One region of the Halomonas binhaiensis genome, then DNA from elsewhere that is predicted to be linked to it. Evidence: riboswitches for the same ligand, from Rfam matches in the RefSeq annotation. Region 1 holds a riboswitch; the other holds the start of a gene.
What was found. Region 1 has a riboswitch for cobalamin ahead of E4T21_RS12715 (TonB-dependent receptor domain-containing protein). Riboswitches for the same ligand answer to the same signal wherever they lie in the genome.

Region 2: linked by a shared signal. The riboswitch ahead of E4T21_RS04535 (ABC transporter substrate-binding protein) and the one ahead of E4T21_RS12715 (TonB-dependent receptor domain-containing protein) in region 1 are both predicted to bind cobalamin.

The regions. Positions count from the first base shown of each region.
Region 1 covers NZ_CP038437.2:2,890,557-2,897,911, reverse strand. Annotated here, with positions in the region: gene E4T21_RS12735 (bifunctional adenosylcobinamide kinase/adenosylcobinamide-phosphate guanylyltransferase) at 1-7, shown strand, start outside; gene cobS (adenosylcobinamide-GDP ribazoletransferase) at 4-837, shown strand; gene E4T21_RS12725 (histidine phosphatase family protein) at 789-1,514, shown strand; gene E4T21_RS12720 (bifunctional adenosylcobinamide kinase/adenosylcobinamide-phosphate guanylyltransferase) at 1,466-1,897, shown strand; cobalamin riboswitch at 2,001-2,267, shown strand; gene E4T21_RS12715 (TonB-dependent receptor domain-containing protein) at 2,385-4,226, shown strand; gene E4T21_RS12710 (cobalamin-binding protein) at 4,223-5,248, shown strand; gene E4T21_RS12705 (FecCD family ABC transporter permease) at 5,250-6,236, shown strand; gene E4T21_RS12700 (ABC transporter ATP-binding protein) at 6,255-7,028, shown strand; gene cobO (cob(I)yrinic acid a,c-diamide adenosyltransferase) at 7,086-7,355, shown strand, end outside.
Region 2 covers NZ_CP038437.2:1,030,229-1,037,583, reverse strand. Annotated here, with positions in the region: gene E4T21_RS04540 (FecCD family ABC transporter permease) at 1-752, opposite strand, end outside; gene E4T21_RS04535 (ABC transporter substrate-binding protein) at 745-1,932, opposite strand; cobalamin riboswitch at 1,976-2,166, opposite strand; gene E4T21_RS04530 (aminoglycoside adenylyltransferase family protein) at 2,332-3,090, opposite strand; gene E4T21_RS04525 (purine-nucleoside phosphorylase) at 3,242-4,270, shown strand; gene E4T21_RS04520 (arylsulfatase) at 4,930-6,516, shown strand; gene E4T21_RS04515 (HAD family hydrolase) at 6,612-7,355, shown strand, end outside.

The sequences.
Region 1 (7,355 bases):
TACATGACGCAGTCGACCCGTGAGGAGACACACAAGCCACAGGGTGACAGGCGTGATGCTGCTCACGGGTTGGGCCTCGCCATTCAGTTCCTGACGCGTATCCCGCTGCCCGTGGCCTGCGACTGGAACCAGGCGTCGCGGCGTTGGGCGGCGCGGGCATATCCGCTGGTAGGCGCCTTGATCGGGGTAGCGCTGGGCATGGTGAGTTGGGGCAGTGGAGCCCTGGGCTTACCGTTGCCACTACAGGCATTGCTGATCGTCAGCCTGTGGGTCGGGTTGAGTGGCGGGTTGCATCTGGATGGCTTGATGGATCTTGCCGACGCCCTGGGCAGTAATGCCCCGCTGGAAAAGCGCTGGGCGATCATGAAGGATCCGCAGGTAGGCAGTTTTGCGGTGGTGGTGCTGGTATTTCATCTAGCCTGGAAGCTGGCGTTGGTGTGGTGGCTGCTCGAGCTTGAAGCGGGTATCTGGTGGCTGGTTGCCATTCCTGCCCTGGCTCGCTGGATGGCGGTGTTCCTGCTGGTCCGGGTGCCAGCGGCACGCCCAGAGGGGCTGGCTCATCTATGGCAACAGAGCCTGGGGCCGCGTGACCTGGTGTTGGCGACGGCACTGCCCGTGTTGCTGTCTGTGCTGCCGTTTGTGCTGATGAGCTCAGGGCAAGCGTGGAGCATGCTGACATTGGGACTGGCGACAGCCTTGTTTGTTGTCATCTTTGCCGCGGGAGCAAGACGGACCTTTGGCGGTATCAGCGGCGATCTGCTGGGGGCCGCAATCGAAGGAGGAGAATTATGGCTATTGGTGTGGGCCTCGAGCTGGTGGTGGTTCGCCACGGCGTGACCCAATGGAATCTGGAAAAGCGCTACCAGGGGCAGCGTGATATCGAGCTGTTGATGCCCGATGCCCTGGAGGGAATGGATCGCTTGCGCGACTACCTGGAAGGCGAACGCTTCGATGCCGTGGTCACCAGTGACCTGGTCCGTTGCCGTCAGACGCTGGCGCATATCTCGGAAGGTCGTGACTGGCCCCGTCCGCGCCTGGATAACCGCCTGCGCGAAAATGACTTTGGTGACTTCGAAGGGTGTACCTGGGAAGAACTCAAGGATGACCCTGCCTATCGTGCCTGGATCGACAGTGCCGGAGAGCTGGCTCCGACGGGTGGCGAGTCCGCCCAGCAACTGCGCGAACGATTGGAAGCCGCATTGAACGATATCTTTGCCGACGCTGCTGGAGAAGTTGCAGAAGAAAGCGTTGTTGTAGAAGAAAGAGTTGTTGGAGAAGAAAGAGTTGTTGGAGAAGTTGTAGAAAAAGTGGCTGGGGAGCCGCGATACAAGGTTCTGGTAGTCACCCATGGTGGTGTGATTCGTGAATGGCGGCGTGGCTTCGAACAGGTCTCGTTCTGGGACGGCGTTGTGGAACAGGCCTCCGGGCGGCGCTGGTATCTGACAACCACCACAGAGGGTGTGACATGCAACTCTTCCTCGGCGGTGCCTGCGCCGGCAAACGCGAACGTGTGAGCGAACGCTTTCCTCAGGCAAGCTGGATTCAGGCCAGCGAAGCGCTGGAGCGGATGCGATATCCGCGTCTGGCTGAGACCCACGCTGAGGTAGTGGTTCATGGCTGGCTCAAGTGGCTTGAAGAGGTCTGCTGCAACAGGAATGGCGCCGAGCTGGAGAACGATGCGCTGCGTGAATGCTGGCGCCAGGCCTTCAAGGACTGGGCCGGTCGCGAGTCAGCAGAAGTGGTGCTGATTGTCCCGGAAGTCGGACGCGGGATCGTGCCTGTCGAGCCATTCCAGCGTCAGCTACGTGATCTGGCGGGCTGGTTGGCACAGGATGCAGCAGAGGCCAGCAGCAGCGTATGGCATGTGCGCCATGGCTTGGTCATGGCATTGAAATGACCTTGATGACAAAGCGTCACATTGACGCTCATGGCCGGCATTGGTAGTTTACCTGGGTTCTCAGGTGCCCCTGAGGGAGCGGCATATCACTCGCTGTGTAGCGAGCGGCAAGGAGATATGACGTTCCTGAACGCATGTGATGCGTCGGGGTGAAACGGGAAGTCGGTGACAATCCGACGCTGCCCCCGCAACGGTGATCGAGTAAAGCGCGGCCTGACACACCACTGTGCATATCTAGAACTGTCGACTTGAGCAACAGGCTCGTCGGCACTTTCACGCGGGCTTGCTGCCCGGCACGGGAAGGTGGTCGCGTGGAACATGCAGATGTTCGCTCGTCAGCCCGGAGACCGGCCTGAAATTCCATGCCAGGGGCGGTGGGCTCCCGAAGCTGGGCGCGTTGTTACGCCTTCCTTCCTCATTTCCCCGTTCTTGGTCATTCAAGGCTTCGTGCCGTGCGGGTGCGCATGGTACCAGGGGATACTTCATCATGTTGCGCTCCTTTCTTCCTGCCCGAGCGGTATCAGGCCTGCCTGTTCTCAGCCTTGCTGCCATGCCGCTGGCATTCGTTGCCCAGGCCAGTGCCCAGAGCACTGGCGATGATGAAAGTGTGAACCTCGATCCCATGGTCGTATCTGCGACCCTGGCACCACGCACGGCCAGTGAGACATTGTCTTCGGTCAGTGTCATCAACGAACAGACGCTGCGCCAGCGCGACCCTATCAGTCTGATCGATGCCCTGCGTGGCCAGGCCGGCGTTGATTTTTCATCCAGTGGTGGGTTCGGCAAGAACACCAGTCTCTATCTGCGTGGTACCGGCCCTGAATCGACATTGTTGCTGATCGATGGCATGCGCCTGCGTTCGGCCACCAACGGCGGCCCGGCCTGGCAGTTTCTCGACCCGCGCATGTTCGAACGCATCGAAGTCGTGCGTGGCCCGCGTGGTGCGCTATATGGTGCCGATGCGGTAGGCGGCGTTGTGCAACTGTTCACCCTCGAACCCGAAGGTGAACGACCGACTCCCAGCATCACCTTGGGAGGAGGCTCTTTTGGCACGGCCAGGGCCCAGGCCAACCTGAGCGGGGAGGCCAATGCGACCCGCTACCAGTTCAGTGCCAGCCACCTGAGCAGCGATGGCTCGGAAGTACGCAAGGGCGGGGAAGACAAGGGCTACGACAACACCACGGGCCTGGTGCGGCTGGCGCACGACTTCGACAATGGTGCTGTCATGGGCGTCACCGCGTTGCGTGCGTCAGGCAATACCGAGTACGAAGGCGGTGATTCCGACTATGTGCAGCAAGTGGCCGGGGTGTATGGCGAGATACCTGTCACGAGCAACTGGACTTCGCGCTTGACCATCAGCGAAGCCCGCGATGAGCTGGATGATTTTTCCGACCTTGGCGCCACCACTTTCGATACCACGACACACACGGCGCGTTGGGACAACTCTGTGCTGATGGGCAATCACGAACTGGTCGCCGGGGCAGAGTATCAGCAGGACAAGATCGACAGCACTACCGATTACGCGGAAGACAGCCGTGACAATGTGGCGGTGTTCGCTCAGACCCTGCTGGACTTCGCTCCCTTCTCGCTGCAGGTCGGCCTGCGCCATGACGACAACGAGGCCTTCGGCGGCGAGACCACCGGGCACCTTGCTTTGGGTTATGCCCTGGATGACCACTATACCCTGCGAGCCAGTTACGCCACGGCATTCCGGGCACCGACTTTCAATGAGCTGTACTTCCCCGACTTCGGCAATCCTGACCTCGACCCCGAGAAAGCGGAAAGTGTCGAGCTTGGCCTGCGTGGGCAGTATGGCCGGGGATTCTGGGATGTGGCCGTGTACCAGAGCGATATCGACGACATGGTGGCATATACGGTGCAGGACTCGCATTATGCGCCGTTCAATGTGGATCGCGCCCGCATTCGGGGTGTTGAGCTGACCACGGGACTGGAGTGGAACCAGTGGGTTCTGGCTGCCTCTGCCACCTACACCGACCCCGAAGACCGCAAGAGTGGCAAGCGCTTGGTGCGCCGTGCGACCCAAGGGGTACGCCTGGATGCAGATCGACGCATCGGCGACTGGAATCTCGGCGCATCCTTCGTGGCACAGAACCATCGCTACAACGATGCAGACAATAAAGAACGCTTGTCAGGCTATGGCACCATCGACCTGCGGGCAGGCTGGAATTTCGCCCCTCAATGGAAGGCCAACCTGACCCTGGAGAATGTCCTCGATCGCGAATATGCCACCGCGCGGGACAGCTTCAACGGCTGGGACTATATCAACCCCGGGCGCGCAGCCTACTTGAGCGTTGGCTTCCAGCCATGAACAGCCCTGAGCCAATGGAATACAGCCCTGAGCCAATGGAATACAGCCTTGAGCGCATGAAACATGCTCCTGAGCGCATGGGGGGCCTTGAACGCCCGATAAACATCAAGTGGCCGACACGGGCGATAAAGACTGCAGGCAGCATCGTACTGCTGGCAGTGAGCTTGTCGCTTGGCATGTCGGTGGTGAGCGCCGAAGAAGCCTCGCGGTGTGTCGTGGATGACAGTGGAACCGAAGTCTGTCTTGCTGCACCGGCACAACGCATTGTCGCGCTGGCCCCCAGTGTGACGGAGTTGTTGTTCGCTGCCGGGGCCGGTGAAAAGGTCGTCGGCGCAGTGAGTTTCAGCGACTATCCAAAAGCGGCTCAAGCCCTGCCGAGGGTGGGAAGCTATGACCGTATCGACCTCGAAGCCTTGCTGGCGCTTGAGCCGGACCTGGTCGTGAGCTGGGATGGCGGCAATCCCCGTGAGCAGGTAGAGCGACTGTCTGCGCTTGGAATCAAGGTATTTCATTCCGATGCGAAAAGCTTCGAGACGATAGCTTCGACTCTGGAACGTCTGGGTGTACTGGCCGACAGCCAGGATAAGGCGGAACAGGCAGCTACGGCACTGCGTGATGACATTCGTGATCTTACCCAGCGTTATGCAGATTCCGAACCTGTGAGCGTGTTCTACGAAGTCTGGGAAAGACCACTGATGACCATCAATGGCCAGCATTGGATCAGCCAGTCACTGGCACTGTGCGGGGGCGTCAATCTGTTTGCCGATGAGGCTCCCATGGTACCGCGTATTTCCCAGGAGGCCGTGCTGGCAGCGAACCCTGAAGCCATCATCACCGGGGGAATGGGCAAGGCGGACTCTTCCTGGCTCGATGCCTGGCAGGCTTATCCGCACCTCAAGGCGGTTGAGCGCGATAACCTGTTCTTCATCAATCCCGACCTGGTGCAAAGGGCCACTCCGCGCCTGGTGGAAGGCACCAAGTCTCTATGCCGTCACCTGGAGAGCGCCCGTGAGCGCCGCTGATATGTCATTGCGCCACATGCCTCGGGTCTGGCCGCCGCTATGTGTGCTGGGGCTGATCTCCGTGGCCGCTATTCTATTGGCGCTGGCACTGGGCAGCATCAATCTGTCACCCCAGGAACTGTGGGCCACAGTGCTGGGGAATGGCAGCCCCTTGCACCAGACCTTGCTCTGGGAGCTGCGCCTGCCGAGAGCCCTGGCCGCTTTCGGTACCGGTGCGCTGCTGGCGCTGGCCGGCGCGTTGATGCAAGTGCTGCTGCGCAATCCACTGGCTGACCCTTATGTGCTGGGGTTATCCGGTGGGGCGGCAGTGGCGGCCTTGCTCGCCATGCTGGCGGGCCTGGGGGCTGCGCTGGTCTCCTTGGCGGCTTTCTCTGGTGCCCTGTTGTCCACACTGCTGGTTTTCGGCCTGGCCCATGGCGGCGGTAGCTGGACGCCGGCCAGGCTCCTGCTGACCGGCATTGTCCTGGCTTCCGGCTGGGGGGCGACGATCACTTTTCTCCTGACCATCAGTCCGGTAGAGCAGTTGCCCGGCATGCTGTATTGGCTGATGGGGGACATGGCCTATGCCGGAAGCCCCTGGCCGGTACTCAGCCTGGCCGCCATCGCTGCCGTGTCATTGGCACCTTTCGGGCGCAGCCTCAATGTGCTGGCCCGAGGTGGACTCCAGGCTGCTGCTCTGGGGGTGGCGGTTCGTCCGGTTGAACTGGGGCTGTATGCAGCAGCGAGCCTTGCTACGGCTGTTGCTGTCACGACAGCAGGCAGCGTCGGCTTCGTCGGTTTGATGGTGCCGCATATGCTGCGTCTGCGCCTGGGTTCCGATCAACGCATCATCCTGCCGGCCTCCTTGCTGGCCGGAGGGGCGCTGCTGACTCTGGCCGATACGCTGGCGCGTACGGTCATTGCTCCCCAGCAACTGCCCGTCGGTGTCATTACGGCGTTGCTCGGTGTTCCGAGTTTCCTGTACCTGCTGCATCGCAGCCGTGGTTGATGGGGTGAGGAGACGGACATGCACTTGAGTACCCAGGAACTGGTGATTGATATACCGGAGCGCGCAGATGGCAGTGCGCTTTCCCTGACGATCCCGCCCGGCTCGCGCTGGGGAATTCTCGGCCCTAATGGCACCGGCAAGACAACGTTGCTGCATACCCTGGCAGGCTTGAAGGCACCGCGTCGTGGCCGGGTGTGCCTGGATGGGGTGCCTCTGGGGCAACTACGTCGGCGTCATGTTGCCCAGCACCTGGGGATGGTGTTCCAGCATCACCAGGACGATTTTCCGGCCAGCGTGCTCGAGACAGCCTTGATCGGACGCCATCCTTTTCTGCACCTTTGGCAAAACGAAAGCGCCGAAGACATCCAACTGGCCCAGCAGGCTCTGGTTCGTCTTGGGGTCGATCATCTGGCCGCGCGTTCCATCGCCACCCTGTCGGGCGGTGAACGGCAGAGAGTGGGTATTGCCACGGTGCTGACGCAGTCACCGGCGGTGTGGCTGGTGGATGAGCCGACCAACCATCTGGACCTGCACCATCAGATGGCAGTAATGGCATTGCTCGATGAGCAGGCGACCTCGGGGCATGCCGTCGTCATGTGCTTGCATGACCTGAACATGGCGGCTCGCTGGTGTGATTATCTGTTGCTGCTGTATCCCGATGGAGAGGTCTGCTGGGGCGAGCGCGATGCCATGCTCAGCATTCCGGCACTGGAGCGACTCTATGGCCAATCCCTGACCTCGGCCATCATCGATGGAGTGAGAGTCTTTGTGCCTCTTTCAAGCGCTGTCTAGCTTCACATTTCTGTCTAGCTTCACACTTCTGGCCAGTTTCAAATTCCTGGAGGTTTCATGAGTCGTCCTCAAGTTAATTCCGAGCGTCATGCGCAGCGGATGGCGAACAAGCAGCGCATCATGCGCGAACGTATCGCCAATGCCGACAAGGAGCAGGGCGTTCTGCTGGTGCTCACCGGGCCTGGCAAGGGCAAGAGTTCATCGGCCTTCGGCATGCTGGCCAGGGCACTGGGCCATGGCATGAACGTGGGCGTCGTGCAATTCATCAAGGGAGCCTTTGCCACAGGCGAGGCCGCCTTCTGCCGTGCCCAGCCTGGGGTCAGCTTT
Region 2 (7,355 bases), 1.9 Mb from region 1:
ATACCCAGCGAGGCGGCGCTGTCCGCCCCGAAGGTGAACGCATCAAGTGAGCGCCGATGCCAGAAACACACCGCGGCACCTGCCAGGGCAGCCAGGACCGTCGCCCCGACATCCTCCCAACGGGTGCCCGACAGGTTGCCCATCAACCAGAACATGATGCCGCGCGCCTGTTCCGCATTGGCGGTTCTGGCGATGATGAAGGCAGTCAACGCATTGAACAGCTGCGAGCCCGCTATGCCGGCCAGGATAATCGCTGCCGCCTGGGAGCCTCGCCCTGTGTCGGCCCGACCAGCGACGACCTGAGCCAGCAGGGCGACCAGGGCAAAAGCGACCAGCGCGCCGATGAGCGCACCCAATGACATCGAGATGGCCCCGGCCCCCAGTCCTGCCACGGTGACCACCACCGCGCCTGTCGAAGCCCCCGCAGAGAGCCCCATCAGATAAGGATCGGCCAGAGGGTTGCGCAGCAGTGCCTGCAGTACCACTCCCGTCAGCGCCAGCCCTGCCCCGCAGGCAGCCGCCACGATGGCCCGGCTCAGCCGGTAGCTCCAGATGATGCCTTCATCGATGCGGTTCACTGGATATCCGGCATCCCAGAGCCGATTGGCAACGGTCTCCATCACTACCGACAGGGGAATGCGTGTCTCGCCGATAGCGGTACCGAACAGGATCGCCGCCAGCAACATCCATGGCGACAGCCAGAGCCACAGATGCCCTCGACGGAATGCCTGGGGAGAGCCCACGTCACTCATGTGCATGGTTCATGTGTAAAAAGTTCATTTCCGCGAGCGCCTGAGACAAGCTATCGAGTCCGTGAATCGTGCGCATCGTCGCGCTCATGGCATGCGCATCCATGGTCACGATGCGCCCTTCACGCACGGCCGTCATCTGGCTGGTCACCGGGTCATTACGCAGGAAATCCAGCTTCTGTGCCGCATCATCTGCGGGATAACGCCGCCGATCCATATCCGCAATGACGATGACATCCGGATCCGCCTTGGCGATGCTTTCCCAGCCGACGCCAGGCCATTCTTCATTGGATGAAACCACATTCTCGATGCCCAGCTTCTGCATCATGTAGCCCGGTGCACCAAGGCGCCCGGCAACGAAGGGGTCGCTATCCAGATCGGCTGAAGAGAACCAGAAGACAGCCGACAGATCATCAGGCAGGTCGAGGGCCTTGGCTCGGGCAATGGCCTCGTTTTCCTGGGTTTGGAGGGAGCTCACCAACGCTTGGCCCGCGTCCTTAACATCAAAGATGGCAGCGAGTTCGCGAATGCCCTTGTAGATCGATTCGGTGGCGAAGGCCGCTGTGCGGATACCATCGCCGCCGGTCGAGTTGTCTTTCGTGTCACAGTCAACCGGCATGACATAGGATGCAATGCCAAGGTCGTGGAACATCTCTCGCGTGCCCACGCTTCCCGTATCGCCCACATGCCATTCATATTGTGCGGCCACCAGGTCAGGCCGCTTGCCGACCACGGATTCAAAACTGGGATCATTATCAGCAAGCCGCTCGATCCCCGCGTTCACTTGCTCAAACTCCGGCAGTACCGGGTTGAACCACACCGAAGTGCCCACCACCCGGGAGGCAAGCCCCAGGGAATACAGCACCTCGGTCGCCGATTGGCCAATGGATACGACGCGTTCAGGTGCTCTGTCGAAAGTGACATCCTGACCGCAGTTCGTCAGCGTCAAAGGATAATCAGTGGCATGGCTGGCAGCTTGGGAATCGTCAACTGAAGAGTCGCCGACAGAAGAGCCGTCAACTGAAGAGTCACCAACAAAAGCGCCATCGGCCGAAAGATCGTGAGTCGAAAGATCGTGAGTCGAAAGATCGTGAGTCGAAAGATCGTGCGAAGTCTCGGCATAACCCGAGAACGTCGCAAGGCCTGCGCTGAGCGCGCAGGACGCAAGTAGGATATGTTTCATCTGCCCTTCTCCGGAACACCCCGTCCGGTTGTCGTTGCACGTGGGATTGCACTTGAAGTCGGCAGGTCTCCTGACTGACGGATCGACACTTGCTTCACCTTCCCGGGCTAGATTCCCAGTGGTGCGCCGAAGCAAGTTCACCGCCTACAGTTGCGGGGGCAGTTCCGGTTACCGAGCAAGGCTCGGCACGGATTCCCTTTTCATTCCCGAAGGAAACCGACGAAGCCGAGGCTGCTGCAAAGGTAGCGAGCAACGATCAGGCAAGGCGAAATCAGACGAAGAAGCGCAATTTACGAGATGTAAATGAGCATTTTGAGGAGGATTTCAACACTGCATGATCGAGCGTAGTAGTTTGCCAGCAGTCTCACTGTCCATCATGCCGTAGATATGTTGCCAATGCTACTGAGCATCCCTAATGCGATGTTGCATCGCATTCACTGTGCGCAGGACTTCCTCTTGGCGGGTGCTCCAGTCATCGGCATGCATGCCCAGATAGGCTTCCCGGGCGTCCCTGAGCAGCGCAGCATGCTCAACAGGCAAACGGGGCTCGGCCCAGCTGGCGGCTGCGTCCTTGGTGACGAAATCCCCCTCCGTCAATGTTCGCCACATACGCGCCAGGGTGAGCAGCACATTGCGCTCGTCCCCTTGCAGGGAAGCCAGCAAGTCAGGCAGAAGATCGCCTATTGCGCGGCGTATATCGGCTGGTGGGATAAGCGGGAGCAGCTCGGAAGCACTGGGGCCGAACAGCGGTTTCGCTTCCTGCCGTGCCTGAGCAAGAACGAGAGTAAGCTCTGGATCTTCGGCAGGCTGAGGTATTGCGCCACGCTCAAACTCATGGCGCAGCCATTCACCGTAGATGAACTCACAGCGGGCGGGATAGATATCAGCGACAAGCTGAGTGCGAAGAAAGATCATCAATTCGACAGGGCGAAGGGAGCTATCACGCGCCGGATGTCCCGAAATTCCCATCAGTGCTGTCGTCAGGCTCAGGCGCGTTTCCGAATCCAGCGGCTCGTCAATGACAACCAGCACATCGACATCACTCGAAGGCTGCAGCCCACCAGCGACAGCAGACCCATGCAGGTATGCCGCCACCAGGGAATCCGCCAATAATTCACGGATGACATGCAGCACGTTATCGACTTCAGCGGGAATCATCACGCCCCCTTTTTATCTGGATACCACCACCACCCCGGGCTCGTTATCTCGCAAGCATGACACCAGCCATCTGAGTATTTATTCGGCGCTTCCTCTAAACTCAAGGCGTTTTCTGTATACAACGATTTTATGTACAACAAAAGGGAGCACAATGTCCTCACCGTTCTCGGGTCTACGGGGCCCTCTCACCGCAGCGATCTTCCTCGCCAGTCTACTGCCTATCCCTTCCCTGGCGAACGATGCCTCCTCTTCAACAGAGGTCAAGGTGTTCATTGCCAGCATGTTCGAGATCGGGGAAAACACGGGTGATCGTGCGGGAGAATTCCAGCACTGGTACGAGCATTATTGGCAGGATGCACAACCGGTGGCTGTCAGAGGAGCCACTCACGAACTCTACTGCAATGATGATGGCGTCTGTGGCTCTGTACTCGGCATGGGCAAGGTAGCTTCATCATCATCCATGCAGGCGATTCTGCTCGACCCTCGCTACGACTTCAGCGATACCTATTTCATTCTTAGTGGTGTGGCGGGAACCCCGCCCTCTCAAGGCACCATCGGCATGGTCAGTTGGGCCACCTGGCTGGTGGACTACGATCTCGGCCACCGTTGGGCAGCAGATGAAGGCGAACCCGGCGCTCCAACGTTCATGCCCCGCAAGGGTTATGAGGACATTCGTGTCTATCAACTGAACCCGCAACTGGTAGAACAAGCCATGGTGCTGAGTGAAGACACTCCGTTGCAGGACTCCGAGTCCGCCCAGCAATACCGTGAACGCTATCCCGACAAGAGCGCCCAGCGGACCCCCTTTGTCAGAACCGGTACGCACATGACAGGAGATACCTTCTTTCATGGGCCCGGCTTGTCACAGGAAGCCCAATACATGACCGAGCTCTATGGTGCCGATGACTATGTGATTACCGAGATGGAGGCTGCTGCCATCACCCAGGTCATTGATCGACTGTGGGGGACCGATCGCATCCTTAGCTTGCGTGGCGCGGTGAACTTTGACCAAGGCAACCCCAATGAAACCACACAGGAACACCTGGATCCCGCTCCGGGCAATACTGCAGGGGGGTTCGCCGAAACCGTTGCCAACATAGAATTGGTTGGCTCTCGGGTAGTGGATGAGATCGTCAGCCACTGGGATGACTGGCAATCCGGTGTACCGATGACTCCCTGAACACAAGCACCGCCTGCGAATCGAAGGCGGTGCACTCCTGCAACCATACTACTCTGCCAGCAAGCTCCGCCTATCTGAACGAGTATCCTGCGGCACCGAAGTGCATGTCACCCGAAAAACCTGCCAGGTGCAATTCCAGCGGGGCTCTGCTACTTGGGCTGGCAAAGTCTCTCGCACTAATAACTTCGCTTGTGGAAGCCAACATTCTTGACGGAGGTTAAGAAACGCCAGATTGGAAATCTTGAACACCCAGTGCTCTTTAAATAAAACGCTTTAAACAAAAACGCTTCTCATGAGAACATTTAACATAAAAAACAAGAAAGTTATATCGATAAGGCATAACGCCTATGCCACTGAAGATGCATGCAAAACCTCTCTTAAAAAAAATATCTGGATTTTCAATGACTACCATTTCAAGAGTATGAAAAACATTTTATCCACTTGATTTTTCTTTCTTTATATACCCAATGACATATAAAAAACTACCTCATTAGGAATGCGCGATTTGGTTAAGTTTTCTCCTATACTGTCTCGCTGAGGAAACCTCACTTTGTAGATTTCCTTGATACGTCAACATCCGACGACTCGCACAAGTCAGGGAGGCTCGCGTGTTATCTTCCATACCGTCTCGATCCATGGCTGTACCTCGGCCTGGCCATATGGCTGCCACTCTAACCGCCACGCTGACAGCAGCGACTCTGGCATTTTCCACTCCATCAATCGCTCAAGACGATGCTTCTGGAAATGCACCTCAGACTGACAAGCCCAACATCCTGGTGCTCTGGGGTGATGATATCGGTCAGTCCAACATCTCGGCCTATACCCATGGCCTGATGGGCTACCAGACCCCCAACATCGACCGTATTGCTGACGAAGGCATGATGTTCACCGACTATTACGGCGAGCAATCCTGTACCGCTGGGCGCTCATCGTTCATCACTGGCCAGAGCGTGTTCCGCACAGGCCTGTCCAAGGTCGGTATGCCAGGTGCCAAGGAAGGCCTTAGCATCGAGGATCCGACCATTGCCGGCCTGCTCAAGGCGGAAGGCTATGCCACTGGCCAGTTCGGCAAGAACCATCTGGGGGATCGTGACGAGCACCTGCCTACCAATAACGGTTTCGACGAGTTCTTCGGCAACCTTTACCACCTCAATGCCGAGGAAGAGCCCGAATTACCGGACTACCCTGGCGACATGGTCCTGGCGGATGGGCGTACCTTCCGTGAAGCCTTCGGCCCACGTGGCGTGATCAAGTCCACAGCCGACGGCGAGATCGAGGATACCGGCCCGCTGACCCGCAAGCGTATGGAAACCATCGATGACGAAACCTCTGCGGCCGCATTGGACTTCATCGAGCGCAAGACCGAGGAAGGCACCCCTTGGTTCGTCTGGTGGAACGCCACTCGCATGCACTTCCGTACCCACGTCAAGGATGAGCTGCGTGGTCAGTCCGGCCAGAACGAATATGCCGATGGCATGATGGAGCACGACGCTCATGTCGGCCTGTTCCTGGACAAGCTGGATGAGCTGGGTATTGCCGACAATACCATCCTGTTCTACTCCACCGACAACGGCCCGCATATGAACAGCTGGCCGGATGCGGGTATGACACCGTTCCGTGGCGAGAAGAACACCAACTGGGAAGGTGGCTGGCGGGTACCGGCCATGGTGCGCTGGCCGGGCCATATCGAGGAAGGCAGCATTTCCAACCAGATCATGCACCATATGGATTGGACACCGACCTTCCTTGCCGCTGCAGGTCATGATGGCATCAAGGAAGAACTGATGGAGGGGGGCTATGAGGCCATCGGTCGTGAGTACAAGGTCCACTTGGACGGTTACAACTTCCTGCCCTACCTGACAGGCGAAACTGAAGAATCTCCGCGTCATGAGATCTTCTACTTCTCTGATGATGGCGACCTGACCGCCCTGCGCTACGATGACTGGAAGCTGATTTTCATGGAGCAGCGTGCAGCAGGTACTTTGCAGGTCTGGATGAACCCCTTCACTCCGCTGCGCGTGCCGTTGATGTTCAACCTGCGCCGCGATCCTTATGAGCGGGCTCAGATCACCTCCAACACCTACTATGACTGGATGATGAATCATGCCTTCTTCATGGTTCCTGCCCAGGCCTATGTGGCCAAATTCCTAGAAACGTTCAAGGAGTTTCCGCCACGCATGAAAGCGGCTAGCTTCAGCCTGGACAAGGTGATAGATACCTTAGGCCAGCCTGCTACAGGCAATTAACGACCTATCCACTGGCTGTCCTCCTTCGGGAGGGCAGCCTTGGGCGTTTTTCCGGGTCGGACTTTCTATTGTCGACTTCTTAAGGAAAGGACACCATGAAGACCATACCCTCCCCAGGCATCATCGCCGCTAGTCTGGGCCTGGCCGCGACCCTCTCCGCCCCTCTGGCCTTGGCCGAGCCACTTGAATCCTGGAACGACAGCGCCAGCAAGAAAGCCATCATCGAATTCGTCGAAAACGTCACAGACCCCGACAGCGATGACTTCGTGCCTGAAGAGCAGCGCATTGCTGTATTCGACAATGACGGCACGCTATGGACCGAGCAACCCATGTACTTCCAGTTGGCCTATGCCCTGGACCGTGCCGCCACAGCAGATGAATCCCGACTCGATACAGAGATCAAGAAAGCAGCGGCCAATGGCGACATAGCCCCGGCAATGGCCGCTGGCATGGAAGGGCTCGCTGAAGTCATTGCCATTTCTCACGCGGATATCAGTGTGGATGACTTCCAGACCGATGTACGTGACTGGTTGGCCAACGCCAGACACCCCGACACAGATATGGCTTATACCGACATGATTTTCCAGCCGATGCTGGAACTGCTCGACTACCTGCGTGATGAAGACTTCGATACCTATATCGTTTCTGGAGGCGGTGTCCACTTCATGCGCGCCTTTGCCACCGAGGCCTATGGCATTGCACCACAGAACATCATCGGCAGCAGAGGCAGCGTCGAGCTGGTAGATGAAGATGGCACGCTGACCTTGATGAAGCGCGCCGGCATCGACTATGTCGACGATGGCCCGGGTAAACCCGTCGCCATCGATGAGAAGATCGGC